One region of the Conyzicola lurida genome, then DNA from elsewhere that is predicted to be linked to it. Evidence: predicted binding sites of a transcription regulator. Region 1 holds the regulator's gene; each other region holds the start of a gene.

The links. Region 1 encodes HrcA, which represses chaperone genes, less so after heat shock. Its sites were predicted from a motif close to TTNGCACTCGNNNNNNNCGAGTGCNAA; they were not measured.
Region 2: the regulator HrcA is predicted to act here: its motif matches at 2,454-2,480, upstream of HD599_RS15350 (Hsp20/alpha crystallin family protein).
Region 3: the regulator HrcA is predicted to act here: its motif matches at 2,310-2,336, upstream of groL (chaperonin GroEL).

Annotation. Positions count from the first base shown of each region.
Region 1 covers NZ_JACHMJ010000001.1:1,815,616-1,822,275, reverse strand. The annotation lists gene hemW (radical SAM family heme chaperone HemW) at 1-977, shown strand, start outside; gene HD599_RS08755 (DUF4870 domain-containing protein) at 993-1,376, opposite strand; gene HD599_RS08750 (magnetosome magnetite crystal formation protein family) at 1,449-1,838, opposite strand; gene hrcA (heat-inducible transcriptional repressor HrcA) at 2,004-3,035, shown strand; gene dnaJ (molecular chaperone DnaJ) at 3,085-4,203, shown strand; gene HD599_RS08735 (16S rRNA (uracil(1498)-N(3))-methyltransferase) at 4,209-4,937, shown strand; gene HD599_RS08730 (histidine triad nucleotide-binding protein) at 4,962-5,315, shown strand; gene HD599_RS08725 (PhoH family protein) at 5,413-6,378, shown strand; gene ybeY (rRNA maturation RNase YbeY) at 6,382-6,660, shown strand, end outside.
Region 2 covers NZ_JACHMJ010000001.1:3,143,438-3,150,097, reverse strand. The annotation lists gene HD599_RS15365 (LCP family protein) at 1-737, shown strand, start outside; gene HD599_RS15360 (LCP family protein) at 795-2,006, shown strand; tRNA gene HD599_RS15355 (tRNA-Ser) at 2,073-2,161, shown strand; gene HD599_RS15350 (Hsp20/alpha crystallin family protein) at 2,535-2,969, shown strand; gene HD599_RS15345 (SDR family oxidoreductase) at 3,079-3,918, shown strand; gene HD599_RS15340 (hypothetical protein) at 3,943-4,233, opposite strand; gene HD599_RS15335 (alpha-amylase family protein) at 4,402-5,736, opposite strand; gene HD599_RS15330 (hypothetical protein) at 5,999-6,253, shown strand; gene HD599_RS15325 (ornithine cyclodeaminase) at 6,344-6,660, opposite strand, start outside.
Region 3 covers NZ_JACHMJ010000001.1:396,189-402,848, reverse strand. The annotation lists gene HD599_RS02015 (hypothetical protein) at 29-523, opposite strand; gene groL (chaperonin GroEL) at 639-2,267, opposite strand; gene HD599_RS02005 (cold-shock protein) at 2,509-2,715, opposite strand; gene HD599_RS02000 (LytR C-terminal domain-containing protein) at 2,952-3,524, opposite strand; gene HD599_RS01995 (DUF3263 domain-containing protein) at 3,529-3,864, opposite strand; gene HD599_RS01990 (heme/hemin ABC transporter substrate-binding protein) at 4,040-5,146, shown strand; gene HD599_RS01985 (DUF2332 family protein) at 5,157-6,152, opposite strand; gene HD599_RS01980 (HtaA domain-containing protein) at 6,234-6,660, opposite strand, start outside.

The sequences.
Region 1 (6,660 bases):
GGCTGCCCGAGCGCCGCGTCTCGACCGTCTTCTTCGGCGGGGGAACCCCCACGCTGCTGCCGGTCACCGACCTGGCCGCCATGCTCGCCTCGGTCATCGACGGCTGGGGTCTCGAGCCCGGCGCCGAGGTCACCACCGAGGCCAACCCCGACTCCGTCGACCGCGACTATCTGTTCGCGCTGAAGGCAGCCGGCTTCACCCGTGTCTCGTTCGGCATGCAGTCGGCCGTGCCGCACGTGCTCGCGACCCTCGAGCGCACCCACGACCCGAAGCGTATCCCGCTCGTCGTCGCCTGGGCGCGAGAGGCCGGACTGCAGGTCAGCCTCGATCTCATCTACGGCACGCCGGGGGAGTCGCTCCTCGACTGGGAAGCCTCGATCGACGCGGTGCTCGCCGAGAATCCCGACCACATCTCCGCCTACGCGCTCATCATCGAGGACGGCACGAAGCTCGCCCGGCAGATCCGCCGCGGCGAGGTGGCGCGGCCCGACGACGACCTGCAGGCCGACATGTACGAGCTGCTCGACGCCAAGCTCGCCGCTGCCGGGTACGACTGGTACGAGGTGAGCAACTGGTCGCGCGACTCCGCCCACCGCTCGCGGCACAACCTGTCGTACTGGCAGGGCCACGACTGGTGGGGCATCGGCCCCGGTTCGCACAGCCATGTCGGGGGAGTGCGCTGGTGGAACGTGAAGCACCCGTCGGCGTACGCCGACCGCATCCTCGCGGGCCTCTCGCCCGCGGCCGGGCGTGAGACGCTCGACGCCGAGACGCGACGAGTGGAGCGCGTGCTGCTGCTCACCCGCATCCGTGAGGGCCTGCGCATCGACGAACTTGAGCCGTCGGGCCGCACCGCCGTCGCCGGCCTGATCGCCGACGAACTCGTTAACGCGGCAGCCGCCCTGCGCGGATCAGTGGAACTGACCCTGCGAGGGCGGCTGCTGGCCGACGCCGTCGTACGACGCCTGCTGGAGTAAACGCGGGAGCGGGTGCTACTTGATGAACTGGATCGTCAGCGGGTACTTGTAGGTCTCGCCCTTGTTGGCGGCGACGGCGGCGATGATGCTGAAAACCACGACGACGACGAAGATCGCCAGGTAGAGGATCGACAGGATGCCGAGGGTGATGGCGGCGAGCACGGTCGCTGCCACCCAGTAGATCAACATCGAGAGCTGGAAGTTGAGCGCGGTGAGGGTGTGCGCCCGGATGAAGGGGCCGCGGTCCTTGAGGACGAGGTACCCGACGAGGGCCGGGACGAAGTAGAACAAGATCCCTCCCACGTGGATGAGGGTGGCCCACAGTCGCTCGTCGCTCGGGCTGAGCGGCTGCGGCGTGGTCGGCTGATAGTTGTCTGAGGGCGGGGGCGCGTCTGTCATGCGCTCATTAAAGCAGGGAAGCTCAGTGATTGTCGCGATTATTTTCGCAGCGCTGACTTTTCGTCGAGGACGTCAGCGCAGGAAGCGCACCGACACCGGATAGCGGTACTCCCCGCCCGCGTTGACCCGCGAGCTCGCGGTGAGCGAGAGCACGACGTTCAGCGCGTACAGCGCGGCGGGGAGCACCAGGGTGAGCGACGCGGCCGGACCCAGCGACACGAGCGACATCGCCAGCGACAGCACGCCCGCGACGACCAGCAGCGAGACGTATCCGATCGCCGCGGTGATCTGCCAGTTGAGGGCTTCCTTCGATTCCTTCCGCGCCACCCCCGCGCGCTGCCGGGTGACGACGAAGACGATCAGGGCCGGAATCGGGCCGAGCACACCGCCGAGATGGGCGAGGCTCGCCCACGCGCGGTCGTCGCGGAGCGCGCGGGCGCGGGAGGATACGGAGTCTGTCACTGCGGGGGGTGTGCCTTTCGCCTGACCCCCGTTCGGGGGTGGTCTCGAAGTGCTTCCACACGGTACTGCCTCCGTCCGGTGCGTGCAATCCCTCCCACTCGGCGCAGCGCGGTACAATTGGCAGTCAGGCAGTTCGAGTGCCAACGGGCGAAGGGAGGGTGCGACATGGTGTCGGATCGCAGTCTCGAGGTCCTCCGTGTCATCGTGCAGGACTACGTGGCCTCCCGTGAGCCGGTGGGGTCGAAGTCGATCGTCGAACGGCACTCCTTCGGGGTCTCCGCGGCGACCATCCGCAACGACATGGCCCTGCTCGAAGAAGAAGAGCTCATCGTCGCACCGCACACCTCCTCCGGCCGCGTCCCGACCGATAAGGGCTACCGCGTCTTCGTCGACCAGTTGGCCGACCTGAGACCGCTCAGCTCGGCGCAGCGTCAGGCCATCGAGACCTTCCTCGGCCAATCGGTCGACCTCGACGACGTGCTGTCGCGCACCGTGCGCCTGCTCTCGCAGCTCACCCACCAGGTCGCCCTCGTGCAGTACCCCACTCTCTCCCGATCGCGCGTCCGTCACGTCGAGATCGTGCCTCTCGCTCCGCGCCGCCTGATGACCGTGTTCATCACCGACACCGGCCGGGTCGAGCAACGCCTCGTCGACACCGCCGGAGACATCGACGAACTCTTCCTCGCCGAGCTCCGCAGCACCCTCAACGCGCGCCTCGGCGGACTCGCTCTCGCCGAGGTCGCCGGCTCGCTCGCCCACATCGGCGCGAGCTATCCCGCCGACCGCCGCGACCTCGTCACGCAGATCGCCGCCTCGATCGTCGAACAGGCCACCGAGCGTCGCCAGGAACGACTGGTGATGGCCGGCACCGCGAACCTCGTGCGCACGGAAGAGGACTTCAACGGCAGCATCTTCCCGGTGCTCGAGGCGATCGAAGAACAGGTCACCCTGCTCAAGCTCTTCGGCGAGGTCGACGGCGACCACCACGGCGTCGCCGTCACCATCGGGCGCGAGAACGCCGAGTTCGGACTCGGCGAGACCTCGGTGCTTTCGAGCGGCTACACGTCCTCGGGTGGCGCACTCGCCCGGCTAGGCGTGCTCGGCCCGACCCGCATGGACTATTCCAACAACATGGCAGCGGTGCGAGCAGTCGCCCGCTACCTGACCAGACTGCTCGGCGACGATGGAGACCGATGACCATCGACACCGCCGTGACCACCACCAGCGTGAGGATTGACAAGTAACTGTGGCTGACCACTATGAAGTACTCGGCGTCGACAAGTCGGCGTCTCCCGAAGAGATCAAGAAGGCCTACCGCAAGCTGGCCCGAGAGTTCCACCCCGACGTGAACCCCGAGCCGAGCGCGTCCGACCGGTTCAAGCAGGTCACGCACGCCTACGACGTGCTGAGCGACGCGCGCCAGCGGCAGGAATACGACAACCAGGGCAGCGGCCAGTTCGGCGGCGCCCAGGGTTTCGGCGGATTCAGCGACATCTTCGAGACCTTCTTCGGCGGCGGAGCCCCCGGCGGCGGCGGAAGCGGAGCGGCACCCCGGTCGCGCAAGGAACGCGGCGGCGACGCCCTCCTGCGCGTGGAGGTCGACCTCGACGAGGTCATCTTCGGCACCAAGCGCGACCTCGAGGTGAACACCGCGATCCTCTGCGACACCTGCGAGGGCAGCTGCTGCGCCCCCGGAACCCGCGCCGTCGTCTGCGATATCTGCCACGGGTCCGGCCAGATCCAGCGCGCCGTCCGCAGCCTGCTCGGCAACATCATGACGTCGAGCCCCTGTGGCACCTGCCGCGGCTACGGCACCGTCATCCCGAACCCGTGCCCCACCTGCGCCGGCCAGGGCCGCGTGCGCGCCACGCGCAAGATGACCGTCGACATCCCCGCGGGAGTCGACACCGGACTGCGCCTGCAGCTGCCGAACCAGGGTGAGGTCGGTCCCGCCGGCGGGGCCAACGGCGACCTGTACCTCGAGATCAAGGTCAAGCACCACGAGGTCTACAGCCGCAACGGCGACGACCTGATGGCCACCCTCGAGGTGAGCATGGCGGATGCCGTGCTCGGCACCCGCGTCCGCGTCGACGCCCTCGACGGCGAGCTCGAGCTCGACCTCAAGCCGGGAACGCAGAGCGCCGACATCCTCACGATCAAAGACCGCGGAGTCAGCAAGCTCCGCGGCGGCGGCCGTGGCGACCTCAAGATCGGCGTGCAGGTCGTGACGCCGACGAAGCTCAACGGCAAGGAGCAGGAGCTCATCCGCCAGTTCGCCGGCAGCCACAAGGCCAAGGCGCCGCACCTCGCGTCGTTCCAGCAGGGACTGTTCGCCAAGCTGCGCGACCGCTTCCTGAACGTCTGACACCCATGGCGCACTTCTACCTGAACGAGCTCGTCTCGACCGCCGAGGTCGGGTCACGGGTGTCGGTCGAGGGTGCGGAAGCGCGGCACGCGGTCACCGTCAGCCGTCTCGCGGTCGGCGAGACGGTGTCGATCGGCAACGGCCGCGGGCTCGTCGTGACCGGCACCGTGGTCACCGCCGAGCACACCGACCTCACGATCGAGGCCGTCGAGGTCACCGACGTGCCCCGCACCGAGCCGGCGATCTTCCTCGCCCAGGCACTGGCCAAGGGCGACCGCGACGAGCTCGCGGTGCAGGCGGCCACCGAGCTGGGCATCGACGGCGTCATCCCGTGGACGGCCGCCCGGTCGATCTCCCGCTGGGAGGGTGCGAAGGTCGCCAAGGGCCACGACCGCTGGACCGCGATCGTGCGCGAGGCGACCAAGCAGTCGATCCGTGCCTGGCTGCCCGACGTGCTCGACCTGGTCAGCACGAACCAGCTCGTGCGGCTGTCGTCCGAGGTGCGGATGCTCGTGCTCGAGCCGACGGCGGAGCTCGCCCTGAGCGCGCTCGAACCCGACGACCGCGACATCGTGCTCGTCGTCGGGCCGGAGGGCGGCATCGCGCCGCACGAACTCGAGGCGCTCACCGCGGCGGGGGCCACCCTGGTGCGCCTCGGCGACACCGTGCTGCGCACCTCCACCGCGGGCCCGGCGGCGATCGCTGTGCTGAACGCGAAACTCGGCCGGTGGTGACCGCCAGCGATTAAGCTGGTGGCTATGTCTACTTCCGAGCCGTCGATCTTCAGCCGAATCCTCGCGCGCGAGATTCCCGCGGACATCGTCTACGAGAGCGAATCCGTGTTCGCGATCACCGACATCGCCCCGCAGGCGCCCGTGCACCTGCTCGTGATCCCGAAGACGGGCGAGTACCGCTCCGTCGGCGAACTCGCGAAGGCGGACCCGGCACTCCTCGCCGAGATGGTGGCGGTTGCCGACCAGCTCGCCGCCGAACGCTCCGACGGCGAGTACCGACTCGTCTTCAACACCGGCGAAAGCGCCGGCCAGACCGTATTCCACGTCCACGCACACGTGCTGGGCGGGCAACTCCCGGAAGGAACCCTTGCCGACTAGCAGTAACAGGCCGATGAGCAGCGACAGGCCGATCAACGCCAGCACCGTCCCGGAACCCACGTTCCACCGGGTCGATCTCGAGGTCGACGGGGTCGCCATGGTGCGGCTCCTCGGACCGCAGGACCGGCTTCTGCACACCATCGAGCGCCAGTTCCCGCTCGTCAGCGTGCACGTCCGCGGCAACCGCATCACCCTGTCCGTCGACCCCGACGTCGAGGACAGTTCCGATCAACTGCACCCAGCACTCCTGCTGGTCGAGGAGCTCATCCAGATGATTCGCAACGGCGTCGATCTCGGCGACACAGAGGTCACCCAGTCCGCCCGTATTCTGCGCGAGAAGACGGGCAGCCCGTCCACCCTGCTCAGCGAACCGATCGTCTCCAGCCGCGGCACGACCGTGCGGCCCAAGACGAGCGGCCAGAAAGAGTACGTCAGCGCGATCGACCAGAACACCATCGTGTTCGGCATCGGCCCGGCGGGAACCGGCAAGACGTACCTCGCGATGGCCAAGGCCGTGCAGGCGCTCCAGCGCAAAGAGGTCGAGCGCATCATCCTGACCCGTCCCGCGGTCGAGGCGGGGGAGCGGCTCGGCTTCCTGCCGGGCAGCCTCAACGACAAGATCGACCCCTACCTCCGCCCGCTCTACGACGCGCTCAACGAGATGATGGACCCGGAACTGGTCCCGAAGCTGCTGGCCGCCGGCACCATCGAGGTGGCACCGCTCGCCTACATGCGCGGCCGCACGCTCAACAACGCGTTCATCATCCTCGACGAGGCGCAGAACACCACGCCCGAGCAGATGAAGATGTTCCTCACCCGCCTCGGCTTCGGCTCGAAGATGGTCGTCACGGGCGACATCACCCAGGTCGACCTGCCGATGGGCGCGAGCGGCCTGCAGCTCGTCACGCACGTGCTCGACGACATGGACGACATCGTGTTCGCCCAGCTCACGAGCGCCGACGTCGTGCGCCACAACCTCGTCGGCCAGATCGTCGACGCCTATACCAAGTTCGACGCCGAGCGCCAGCGCTCGGACTACGAACGCCAGAACCGAAAGCGCTGAGCCATGTCTATCGAAGTGAACAACGAGTCGACGATCGCCGTCGACGAAACCGTGCTGCAGCGTCTCGTCACGTACGCGCTCGACGAGCTGCACGTGCACCGCGACGCCGAACTGTCGATCATCCTCGTGGACGAGGCCGCCATGGAGCAGCTGCACGTGCAGTGGATGGACGAACCGGGCCCCACCGACGTGCTCAGCTTCCCGATGGACGAGCTGCGCCCCGGTACCGAGGACTCGATCACCCCCGCGGGCCTCCTCGGCGACATCGTGCTCTGCCCCCAG
Region 2 (6,660 bases), 1.3 Mb from region 1:
GACTTCCCTGCACCGTCCTCACGGTCGAGGCGCTCACCGGCCTCGACATCCAGTTCGCCGGCCTCATCACCTTCAACGGCGTCATCAAGATGGGCGACGCCGTGGGCGGCGTGCCGGTCTGCGTCAACGGACCGATCGACGACAAGTACACCGGGCTCAAGATCGACGCCGCGGGAACGTACACGATGAGCGGTCAGGACGCCCTCAACTTCCTCCGCACGCGTCACGGCGTCGGCGACGGCAGCGACCTCACGCGCATCAGCTCGCAGCAGGTCTACCTCTCCTCGCTCGTGCGCACGCTGAAGAGCAGCGAGACCCTCGGCGACCCGCTCAAGCTCTACAACCTCGCGCAGGCCGCGACGCAGTCGATGACCCTGTCGCAGAACTTCTCCAGCCTCGACACCCTGGTCTCGATCGGTCTCGCGCTCAAGGACATCCCGCTCGCATCGGTCACCTTCGTGCAGTACCCCGGCACCACGGGTGTGGGCGGCGTCTACACCGGCAAGGTCGCCCCCGTGACGGCCAAGGCCGACGAGCTCTTCGCCCTGATCGCCGCCGACACCCCGTTCGCCCTGGCGAACGTCGGCGACGACCGCGGTTCCGAGGTCGACCCGAACGCACCGGTCGAGGTCGTCGACCCGACGGCCACCGCGGACCCGGCCGTCGACCCGCTCGCCGTTCTCGACATCACCGGCCAGACGGCCGCCGACTACACATGCTCGGTCGCCAATAACTAGGCGATCCGGCACAATGGGCGCAGTCCGCTGCGCCACCACGCACCGACGGGAGTCATCATGAATGAACTCGACGAGGGGCCTCAGAGTCAATCGCCCAGCACCATCGCGCGCCACGGACGGTTGAAGCATCCGCGCGGCTGGTCGACGGTCGTGAAGTTCATCGCGGCGGCCGTCGCCGTCATGCTCGTCGCGTCGGCGTCGATCGTGGCGATCGTCGCGGCCCAGGTGAGCGACGAAATCGACACGGTCGAGCTCGCCGGGCAGGAGTCGGGCGAAGCGCCGGCGATCGGCGCGATCGAGGGCGGCTTCAACATCCTCATCGTCGGCAGCGACGTCTGCGAAGACGGGTCGGGCTGCGCCGGCCGCGGCTCGGCCGAGCTGAACGACGTCACGATGCTCTTGCACGTGTCGGAAGACCAGACCAACGCGGTCGCGGTGAGCATCCCCCGCGACATGGTCGTGCGGATCCCGTCCTGCCCCGAAGCCGACGGCAGCGGCAGCTACTCCGCGATGTCCGCACAGCCGATCAACGTCAGCCTGTCGTACGGCGGACTGCCGTGCACCGTGCTCACCGTCGAGGAACTCACGGGACTCGACATCCAATATGCCGGTCTTATCAAATTCAGCGGCGTCGTCGCCATGTCGAACGCGATCGGCGGTGTGCCGGTCTGCGTGAGCGGTCCGATCGACGACAAGTACTCGGGGCTCGTGCTGCCCGAGGCGGGCACCTACACCCTTTCCGGCGAGCAGGCGCTGGCGTTCCTGCGCTCGCGTCACGGCGTCGGCGACGGCAGCGACCTCACGCGCATCAGCTCGCAGCAGGTGTTCCTGTCGTCGCTGCTGCGCACGATCAAGAGCAGCGACACCCTCGGCGACCCGGTGAAGGTGTACAACCTGGCCCGGGCTGCGACCTCGTCGATGACCCTGTCGTCCAATTTCGCCCAGCTCGACACGCTCGCATCGATCGCGCTCGCGCTCAGGGACATCCCGCTCGACCGCTTCTCGTTCGTGCAGTACCCGAGCACCACGGGCGGTACCGGCGTCTACGCGGGCAAGGTCCAGCCGGTCGAGGCGCAGGCCAGCGAGCTCTTTGCGAAGATCCTCGCCGACGAGCCCTTCTCGCTGCCGGCCGGGGGCGACGGCGAAGGCGCGACCGCCGATCCGACCGCCGTTCCCGAGACGTCGGATGCCGCGACCGCCGAGCCCCTCGACGAGCTCGACCTGCGTGGGCAGACCGCCGCCGACTCGACCTGTTCGATCGCCCAATAGGGCCCTTTCCGCGGGCGCGCACAAACTGCCGGCGGGAATTGGCTATGATTGCTGACGAACAACTAGGGAGACGTCGCATAGTTCGGCCTAGTGCACCACCCTGCTAAGGTGGAGTACCCTAACGGGTACCGAGGGTTCAAATCCCTCCGTCTCCGCACTTCAAGCCCGCTAGATCCTCTCGATCTAGCGGGTTTTTGTGTGTCTGGGATAGCCGCCTCGTCCACGGCGCCTACACGAGCGCTCTCTCAGGCCAGCCCATACCGCGGTCGGTGCGACGACACCATTGCCGCGCCACGTTGAGGTACGGTCGCGGTGTTCCCTTCCACGATCCTTCCCACCGATCCGGGTACCGAACGCATCAGCTCGACGTTGAGGGCACAACGACACCGGAGCGCGAAGGGGGATTACGGCGGCCGTGCGCTCTCGGCGAACTCCCAGAAATCCCACTTGGCACTCTCGGCCTGAGAGTGCTAAAAAATTGTTGTCGAGCCAATCAGGGCTCGCCTCAACGGAAGGGGAATCCTCATTATGGACATGTCGTTTGATCCTTTCAGCGAACTGGACCGCGTCGCCGACAACCTGCTCCAGCTGCGGCGTGGACCGCGGCTGATGCCCGTCGATCTGTATCGCAACGGCGACCAGTACGTGCTCGCCGCCGACCTGCCGGGCATCGATCCCGGGTCGGTCGACGTGGACGTCGACGGCCAGCTGCTCACCATCCGCGCGCAGCGCACGGCGGCCCAGCCCGACGGCGCGAAGTGGCTCTCGCAGGAGCGCCCGTACGGCAGCTACCTGCGCCAGTTCAGCCTCGGGGTCGGCATCGACCGCGACCGGATCAGCGCCCACTACGACAACGGCGTGCTGAGCGTGATCGTGCCGGTGAGCGAGAAGGCGAAGCCGCGCAAGATCGAGATCGCCACGCAGGCCAGCGGTTCGGAGAACCAGCCGACGCTCACCACCTGATCGCCCTACACGGTTCAGGCGGAATCGGGGCCAGCTCCTCTGGGGCTGGCCCCGAACCGTGTCCCGGGCTAGACAGGAAGCCGACCACCGAACGAAATGGGAGACCTCCATGTCGATACCCGCACAGCAGATCGAAGCCCCCGGCCTGACCGACGAGCTCACGCCCCGTCCCGACCACGGCGAGGACTCGTACCGCGGGTCGGGCAAGCTGCTCGGCAAGACCACGATCATCACGGGCGCCGACAGCGGCATCGGGCGGGCCGTAGCCATCGCGTTCGCGCGGGAGGGCGCCGACGTGGTGATCGGCTATCTCGAAGAGGACGCCGACGCCGAGGAGACCCGCCGCTGGGTCGAAGAGGCAGGCCGTACGGCCGTCCTGGTGCGCGGTGACCTCTCCGACCCCGCCGAATGCCGACGGCTCGTGGATGTCGCGATCGAGCGGTTCGGCCGCCTCGACGTGCTCGTGCACAACGCCGCGTTCCAGCGCACCCACGAGAACCTCGCCGAGATCGACGACGCCGAGTGGGACCACACGCTGGCGACCAACCTCAGCGCCTACTTCCACCTCGCGAAGGCCGCGGAGCCGCACCTGGAGAGCGGGGCGTCGATCATCGCGACATCCTCGATTCAGGCCGACAGTCCGACGCCTCAGCTGCTGCCGTACGCGGCCACCAAAGCGGCGATCACGAACCTGACCACGTCGCTCGCGCAGTTGCTCGGCCCCCGCGGCATCCGGGCCAATGTCGTCGCGCCCGGACCGATCTGGACGCCGCTGATCCCCGCGACCATGCCGCCCGAGAAGGTCGAGTCGTTCGGTACCGACACGCCCCTCGGCCGGGCCGGCCAGCCCGCAGAGCTCGCCTCCGCGTACGTGATGCTCGCCTCCGACGAGTCCAGCTACACGACGGGCGCGGTCATCGCCGTGACGGGCGGGCGCCCGCTGCTCTGAGACAGATCCCGCGGTTGTCGAGGGCTACACGCGCAGCGCCTCGTACAGGGCGAGCGGCTCGTCGGGACCGAACCCGGCGGACACGAACTCGCCCGGCTCGCCGACCCTGTCGGAGTAGCCCTCGGCCTCCTCGATGTACACGACGGAGTGTGGCGTCACCAGAACGCTCACGAACTCGTCGCCGGCGGCGAGCAGCGGCACGAAAGCCCCGCCGGCGAGCACCGCGTCGACGATCTTCCGTTTGAGATCGCCGAGGTCTTGCGACGGCGACAGGATGAACCGCTTGTTGCCGACCCGGATTTTCTGCGTACTCATCAGATACCCCTCATTTCTCAGATCGCGCCGCCGGGAACCGTCTCCCCCGAGACTCCTGGACAACACTTGTACGCGTCCATCCTTCGCCCCGGCGGCATGGGGCGCAATCCCACCGAGAAAACAAATACTGCGGGCGGATGTCGCCCCGACGCGGGATCCGCGGGCGGGCTAGGCGCTCCGCTCGGTGCTGACGACCGCCCAACCGCCCGCCGGGACGACGATGTGGTCGCCGTCGAGCGCCGCGTCGCCGGCGACCAGCTCGTTCGCGGCAGTGCCGGGGACGCGCAGTTCGGCGTCCGAGATGTTGAGCGCGGTGATGACGGCGTCTGCGCCGACCGCGGTACGCACGATGAGAGTCCCGTTCGCGACATCCACCACATCGGAGTGTGCGCGTACGAGCCAGGGGTGACGGCGGCGCACGCCGATCAGCTGGCGGTGCGTGTGCAGCAGGGCGGCCGACGGTTCGTCGAGCTCGGCGTCGAGGGGCGGCCGGGCGGGGAAGGCGGGTCTGATGGCGTCGTCGCCGCCGATGCGCTGTTCCTTGACCGCTTCCCAGCCGAACTCGTCGCCGGCGTAGACCGACGGCACACCGGCGACGGTGAAGAGCACGGCGACGGCGTGGCCGACCCGGTCGGCCCCGATAGCCGAGGCGATGCGGGTGACGTCGTGGTTGCCGACGAAGGTCGAGGGCACGTACTCGGCGAGCAGGGTGTTGTGGCGTCCTATGGCGTGGCCGAGTTCGAACAGGTTGCCGTCGGCGATGCCGTGCCAGATGCCCTGCCACAGTTCGTACTGGGTGAGCGAGTCGATCGTCGACCGCGCGACGAAGTCGACGTCGGCGCCGTGGATGACCTCGCCCGTGAACCACGCGTCGGGGTGCCGCTCGCGCACGCGCGGCAGCACGCGCGCCCAGAAAGCGGGCGGCACGGAGTAGGCGGCGTCGAGACGCCACCCGTCGATGCCACGGTCGAGCCAGTAGGTCATGACGTCGACGACGAGGTCCTCCACCTGCGCCGATTCGTGGTCGAGGGCGACGAGGATGTCGTGACCCTCGAACACGTCGGACTTCACGGGGTCGCCCGGCGTCCAGCCCTGCCAGTCGATGCGGAAGAGCCCGGCGTGCGGCGAGTCGGGACCGTTCGCCTCGACGTCGAGGAACCACGGGTGCTGCCGTCCGACGTGATTGAAGACGCCGTCGAGCAGGACCCGCACGCCCTTCTCCCTCGCGGTGTCGACGAGGTGAACGAGGTCGGACTCGTCGCCGAGGCGGTCGTCGATCGCGAAGTGGTCGAGGGTGTCGTAGCCGTGGCTGGTCGACGCGAAGACCGGGCCGAGGATGAGGCCGTTCAGGCCGAGCTCGACGATGTGGTCGAGCCACGGCTCCATCGCGCCCAGGCGGTGGGCGACGGCGCCGTCGCGCTGCTCGACGTGGATCGGGGCGCCGACGAAGCCCAACGGGTAGGTGTGCCACCAGATCACGTGGTCGGTCCAGTCGGTGCTCACGGTCAGGCCCTCCGAAGTCGTAGATGTCGCGGGGAATGCGTCGGGGAAGCCTAACTCTCCACGATGCGAGGCCGCCCCGGCCATCGCAGCCCTTGTCAGCGGCACAATGCTCTTCCGCGCGGCCGGGAAGCGCATTTCGCCGCCGATATGCAGCGGTTTGCACGGCTTCGGGCGGGTGTCCACCCCACGACTGCGCCGCCATCGTCGCCTAGGGTCGAGCTCGGACGGCCCGCCGGTGGCCACCGACCAAAGGAACAGCACCATGGAACTTGGCCCGTACTCGACCTATCGCCTTCCGGCGAACCTGCGGAGCGCGTTCGGCGTGGACACCGCGCAGCAGCTCGCCGACCAGCTCGGCATCAGGGGCGAGCTGACCCCGGCGGTCGCGAGCGAGGCGGACTCCGCGTACGGCGCGCTGGTGCGCGGAGATTCCGCGCCGGCCCACGCCCTGCTCACCGGCCTCGGGGTGAGCGACACCGCCGCGACCGCCGCGATCGCGAAGTTCACCGCGAGCTAGCCGGCTGAACAGCTCTTATCGGCGGCGAAATGCTCTTCCGCGCAGGCCGGAAGAGCATTTCGCCGCCGATCACGAGGCCCCGACCCCGCCTCAGCTCACCAGCACGTTCGTCGAGAAGCCGAACAGGTCCTTCGGGTTCTCGGGGCCGGCGACGAGGTCGAGCCACGTCGAGAACCGCGTGCCGTCGGTCTGGTCGCGCACGTAGCGCAGCGCCGAGAAGTCCTCGAGCGCGAACCCCACGGAGTCGAACACGGTCACCTGCTCGGCCGAGACGCGGCCGGGGGTCTGGCCCGCGAGTACACCCCAGACCTCGGTCACGGGGAATGCGGCATCCATCTGCTGGATCTCGCCCTCGATCCGGGTCTGCGGCGGGTACTCCACGAACACCGTCGACCGGTCGAGGATCG
Region 3 (6,660 bases), 1.4 Mb from region 1:
AGCTCGCGGCGGCTCCGTTAAGCGCGAGCTACTCCGGGAACGGCTCCGGCGACTGCCAGACGATTCCGCCGAGCACGCCGCCGACTTGGCCGAGTTCCTCCAACGGGTATTGCGACGCCGAGGCGAGCAGCCAGTTCGTCCCGACCAGGAACGGCTGGGGCTCCTGGCTGTCGACGTTGAGCTGCAGCACGTGGTTGCGCGCTTCGACGGTGGGGTAGATCGAGAGACCCCACTGGTAGTCGGGGCACCAACCGGACTCGGTGGCGTCGGGGATACCGGCCGGGTCGACGAGCGACGGGCAGTCGATGCCCGCGCCGGTGAGCGCGACGCGCAGTTCCTCGAGCGTGCCGTAGGACTCTCCGCCCGGCGGGAGCGTGGGCTCGGCCGTGGGTTCGGTGGTCGGGTCGACGGTGGCGCTGGGTGTGGGCGATGCGGCGGGTTCGGCGGCACCCGGGGTGCATGCCGCGCAGGCGAGGATGACGAGTGCGGCGACGGCTGCGTGCTGGGCGCGAGGACTGCGCATGGGGTCCTTTCGAGTCGAGGGCGGCACCAGTATGCCAGACGACGAGATCTCAGAAAGGGATAGAAAAATGGGCGGCCTCCGTGAGGAGACCGCCCATTTTCTGAACTGCTAGGACTTAGAAGTCCATGCCGCCCGACGGGTCACCCATCGGAGCGGGGTTCTTCTCGGGCTTGTCGGCGACAACAGCCTCGGTCGTCAGGAACAGGCCCGCGATCGATGCAGCGTTGAGCAGAGCCGAGCGCGTGACCTTCACCGGGTCATTGATGCCGGCGGCCAGCATGTCGACGTACTCGCCGGTCGCGGCGTTGAGGCCCTGGCCGACGGGGAGGTGACGGACCTTGTCAGCGACGACACCGGGCTCGAGACCGGCGTTGAGCGCGATCTGCTTGAGCGGTGCGTCGATGGCAACGCGGACGATGTTCGCGCCGGTCGCCTCGTCGCCGACGAGGTCGGTGACTGCGGCGGACTCGAAGGCGATCTTGCCGGCCTGGATGAGGGCGACGCCACCACCGGCGACGATGCCCTCTTCGACGGCAGCCTTCGCGTTACGGACGGCGTCCTCGATGCGGTGCTTGCGCTCCTTGAGCTCGACCTCGGTCGCGGCTCCGGCCTTGATGACCGCAACGCCGCCGGCCAGCTTGGCCAGGCGCTCCTGCAGCTTCTCGCGGTCGTAGTCGGAGTCGGTGTTCTCGATCTCGGCACGGATCTGCTTGACGCGGCCCGCGATGGCGTCGGCGTCGCCGGTGCCCTCGATGATCGTGGTCTCGTCCTTGGTGATGACGACCTTGCGGGCGCGGCCCAGGAGGTCGAGGGTGGCGTTCTCGAGCTTGAGACCGACCTCCTCGGAGATGACCTGGCCACCGGTGAGGATGGCGATGTCCTGCAGCTGCGCCTTGCGACGGTCGCCGAAGCCGGGAGCCTTGACGGCGACCGACTTGAAGATGCCACGGATCTTGTTCACAACGAGAGTCGCGAGAGCCTCGCCGTCAACGTCTTCGGCGATGATGAGGAGCTGCTTGCCCGACTGGATGACCTTGTCGACGATGGGCAGGAGGTCCTTGATGTTGGAGATCTTGCCGTTGACGATGAGGATGTAGGGGTCTTCGAAGACCGCTTCCTGGCGCTCGGGGTCGGTGACGAAGTATGCCGACAGGTAACCCTTGTCGAAGCGCATGCCCTCGGTCAGCTCGAGCTCGGTGCCGAAGGTGTTCGACTCCTCGACGGTGACGACGCCTTCCTTGCCGACCTTGTCGATGGCCTCGGCGATCAGTGCGCCGATCTCGGGGTCGCCGGCGGAGATGGAAGCCGTAGCCGCGATCTCTTCCTTGGTCTCGATCTCCTTGGCGGAGGCGATGAGTGCCTCGATGACGGCCGAGGTGGCCTTCTCGATGCCGCGCTTGAGGCTGATCGGGTCAGCACCGGCAGCGACGTTGCGGAGTCCTTCGCGAACGAGGGCCTGGGCGAGGACGACCGAGGTGGTCGTTCCGTCGCCGGCGACGTCATCCGTCTTCTTGGCTACCTCTTTGACCAGCTCGGCGCCGATCTTCTCGTACGGGTCGTCCAGTTCGATTTCCTTGGCGATCGACACACCATCGTTCGTGATGGTCGGCGCGCCCCACTTCTTTTCGAGCACGACGTTGCGGCCGCGCGGGCCGAGCGTCACCTTGACGGCGTCGGCCAGAATGTTCAGGCCGCGCTCGAGGCCACGACGGGCCTCTTCGTTGAAAGCAATGATCTTTGCCATGTGTGTTTCTCGTCCTTCCCGGACGTCTGCCTACCGAATTCTTTAGCACTCGAACCATGCGAGTGCCAGACACAAAATTAGCACTCGGTAGGGACGAGTGCAAGAAAGCGACGGGGCACTCGGTAGGGACGAGTGCAAGAAAGCGACGGGGCACTCGGGGAGGATCGACGGTCAACTCTCCGGGCGCACAACAATGACCCGCATTACACGGGTCATTGTCGCGAGCGGAAAAGGTGTCGCGCTACTGCGCGAGACGCACCGATTCCGCCTGTGGGCCTTTGCTGCCGGTGCCGATTTCGAAGGTCACGCTCTGACCCTCTTCGAGAACTTTGTATCCCCCCATGTCAATGGCGGAGTAGTGGACGAAGACGTCCTGGCTCCCGCCCTCCACGGTGATAAATCCGTATCCCTTTTCAGCGTTGAACCACTTCACGGTTCCGTTCGCCATGTGTTGCTCCCTGGTGCGTGTATCTCGACGCCCGCACCATGCGCGGTGCGAACAATTCCAGATCGTAACCGGGCAGATGCGCGGAAAAGAGGGGGTTGCGGCCCCTGCGACATGAATAAACAAGGATTAAACACATTGGTAACACAAGTGGCCGTTCGGGCCCGTTTTTGTGAACGCTGCTCTGTATTTATAGAGCGATCGGATGCCCCGTGAGGGCAGCCGAGACCGGCTCGCGACTACGGCGTGGGCGCGTAGTCGGCGCCCAGGACGATCGTGATCGGGGCACCGACGAACGCGGTGCTCTCGCGCACGTCTCCGACGCCGAGGGCCTGCACGAGTCCGCGCGCGATCTCTTCGTCGGCCGGGTTGCTGTAGTAGACGATGGTCTCTTCGATGTCACTGGTCGACGCGGTGGTGAGGCTTCCCACGGGCCACCCGAGGCTGGTGAGTGCCGCGCCCGCGACATCCTGCTGGCCGACGACGGTCGAACCGTTGAGCACGGTGATCGTGATGCCGCGCGCGGGATCGATCAGCGCGGGGTCGGTCAGGGGCAAAGCGGTGGGAGTGGTGGCGTCGGTGGGCGTCGCACTCGGCTCGCTCGCTGCGGGCAGGCCGGGGAACTCGAAGCGGATGCTCGGGTCGACGAGAGAGAGCGTGAACAGGCCGCCGACGATGAGCACCAGAGTGGCGAGTGCTGCCCAGGCGAAACCGATCCAGCCGCCGCCGCGCTTCTTGGGGGCGCGGTGGGCACCGACGCGAACGAGGTCCTTGGGCAGGTCGTCGAACCGGTCTTTCGGGTAACTGGCCATAGTTCTAATCAGTCGTTTCGTCTGGCAGGGTGCTACCTGCTCGGTCCACGGGGCGAGGACTCGCGAGTGATCGCGCAGCTCGGGCGGTCACTCGTTCATCTCTCGCCCGTTGCAAGCGTTTGATGAGCATCGGATCGTGGCGCACAGCGGCCGGCGAATCGATCACGGTGTTCAGTATCTGATAATACCGGGCGGCAGAAAGGCCGAAGACCTCGCGGATCGCCTCCTCTTTCGCCCCGGCGTGACGCCAGAGCTGACGTTCGAAGTCGAGAACTGCCTGGTCCCGCTCCGAGAGGGCGCGGGCGGCGGGCTGGTCTGACTGCAGACTCGCCGACTCCACACTCGTGGCCACGGTTGTACCCCTCACGTTCTGCGCAAGCCTATGACAGCGAAACCGTGCGACCGCCCAATGACGCGGCAGTTCGCAGGCGCGGCCTCCCCGGGCGCGAGAACTTAGGGTATCCTAAATAGACGATCCAGGCCTCGTGGCCGCACCCGGCCGACAGGATTCCCGCATGACACTCCCCCGCCCCGCGTCGTTCGGCGCGCTGCTCTCGGCCGCGATCGTCGTCGCACTGCTCGGCGGCTGCGCGAGCGATGCCGGTGCGCCGGCGGCGGAGACCCCGGCGGCCGACCAGTCGGTACCGCTCGCGGAACTCGACCTGGCCGACGACCCGCGCGTCGTCGAGGGCCCGTCGACAGCGGTGCTCGAGGATGCCGCGATCACGCCGGTCGCGACCGACCCGGAACAGCAGCTGCCGGCCACTGTCACCTCGCACGACCTCGGGGGCGACATCCCGATCACGGTCGAATCGACCGACCGCATTCTGGGCCTCGACATCTCGGGGTCGATCGCGGCGACCATCTTCGGCCTGGGGCTGGGCGACAGTGTCGTCGGGCGCGACGTGTCGACGACGTTCCCCGAGGCGGCCGACCTGCCGCTGATCACCTCGGGCGGGCACTCGGTGTCGACCGAGGCGGTGCTCGCGCTGCGCCCGACCGTGCTCATCACCGACGGCACGATCGGCCCGACCGACGTCATTCTGCAGCTGCGCGAGGCGGGCATCGACGTGGTCTACGTCGACACCGCGCCGAGCATGGACGGCGTGAGTGAGTTGGCGCGGCAGGTCGCGGCCGCGCTCGGCGTGGTTCCGGCGGGCGAGTTGCTCGCGGCGAGCCTGCAGACCGAGATCGCGGACACGATCGCGGAGATCGCCGCCGTCGCGCCGCAGGACGACGCCGACAAGGTGCGCATGCTGTTCCTCTATCTACGGGGCGGATCGGGCATCTACTACCTGTTCGGCGAGGAGTCGGGCGCCGACGAGTTGATCGAGGGCGTCGGCGGCATCGATGTCGCGGGCGAGATCGGCTGGGACGGCATGAAGCCCATGACCGACGAGGCGCTCGTCGCGGGCAACCCCGACCTCATCCTCGTGATGACCGACGGCATCGAGAGCGCCGGCGGCGTGGACGGGCTGATCGAGACGAAGCCCGTGATCGGACTCACTACGGCGGGACAGAATCGTCGCTTCGTCGATATGGCCGACGGCGAGATCCTGAGCTTCGGGCCGCGGACGCCGCTCGTGCTCGACGCTCTGGCGCGGGCGATCTACGCGCCGTAGAGCACTCGCATCAGGGCCGGGCCAGCCAGTCGACGCGGTCGCCGTGGGGCGCGACGAAGGCGAGCGGATCGCCGTCGAGCGCGAGCGCGAACCGGCCGCGCAGCTCCTCGTGCGTCAGCCCGGTGGCGCGGCCGATGCCGTCGACCACGGTCGGGAACAGCCCTGCCGCCTCGAGCGACACCCAGCGCGCGTCGAGGGCGTGTACGGCCGACACGAAGCGTTCGCGCCCGGGACGCGCGACGTAGACCAGCACCCCGCTCGAGATGACGACGAGCGTCGCGTCGGCGGGAGCTTGAGCCGCGAGGGCAGGCAGTGCGTCGGTCACGTCCCCCTCTATTAGTAGGGGTGGATCGGCACGCGCGATGGCGATTGCCGCCCGCACGCGCTCGAGCCGCGCGGCCTGTTCGGGCCAGATGAGCGTTTCGAGCCAGCGGTCATCGGCGGGGTCGGCGACGTCGAGCGGCGCCAGATCGATGCCGGCCCGCCAGACCACCTCGGGTAGCGCGGCGGGCAGCGGCACCTCGCCGCTCGTCGAACACTCGAGCAGCAGGGCGCTCGGTCCGTCGGCCGGGTGCAGCGGCGCACCGCCGTCGTAGCTGTAGCTGTACCGGTCGGGGTAGAGGCAGAGCCCGGCCGCCACGCCCACCTCGAGCAGGGCGAGCGGCCCCGGGATGAGCGCGAGCGCGGGCAGCAGAGCGGCGCAACGCAACGGCTCGTTGGTCTGGGTGAGCCGCACGAGCGCTTCGGCGCGCACCTCGGGCCAGTGGGCGATCGTCCAGTCCCGCCACGGTTCGTATGCTCCGTCGGGGGCCCCGAGCAGGCGCGTGACGGCGAAGAGGAGGGGCGGATGCCGCTTCTGGGCGGGCAACTCGTCCAGAAGCGCGATCAGCCGCGGTTCCGCGGCCACGCCGAGCGCCCAGCGCTCGTAGATCTCCGAGCGGCCGTGGGCCTCGCCGCGGGCGAAACGGAGGTACCACTCGGCCGTCGTCTCGTCGTTTTCGCCCACCGCAGCATCCTGCCACTCATTAAAGAAGGAGGGCGCCGGACCGGTTCGCACAGAACCCGGCCGACGCCCTCCTCCCGTCGGTTACTTCTTGCGGCGCAGCACGATCACGAGCAACACGATGACGGCGATCACGAGCAGTGCGAGCACGACCCAGATGATCCAGCCGAGGTCGGTCGTGGCGGCGACCGGGGCGGCCGCTTCGTCCTCAGGCGCGGCGGTGGCCGTCGTCACGGGCTCGTCCTCGGCGGCCACGGCGCAGTCGGCCGCGGTCGAGAAGGCGATCGTGATCGGGTCGAGCGCTTCCCCGGCCGGGTAGGTGCCGAACGCCGCGGCACCCGCGTCGGTGAGCGCGGCCGGGGCGGCGGTGATGGTCACCGCTCCCCCGTCGTTTTCGAGCACACCCGCGAGGTCGATGCCGGCGAACTCGACGGCCTTCGTGTCGACGACCGCACCATCCTGCGTGGTGCCCGAGATGTCGAGCAGCAGCACGGCGCTGTCGGCGTCGATG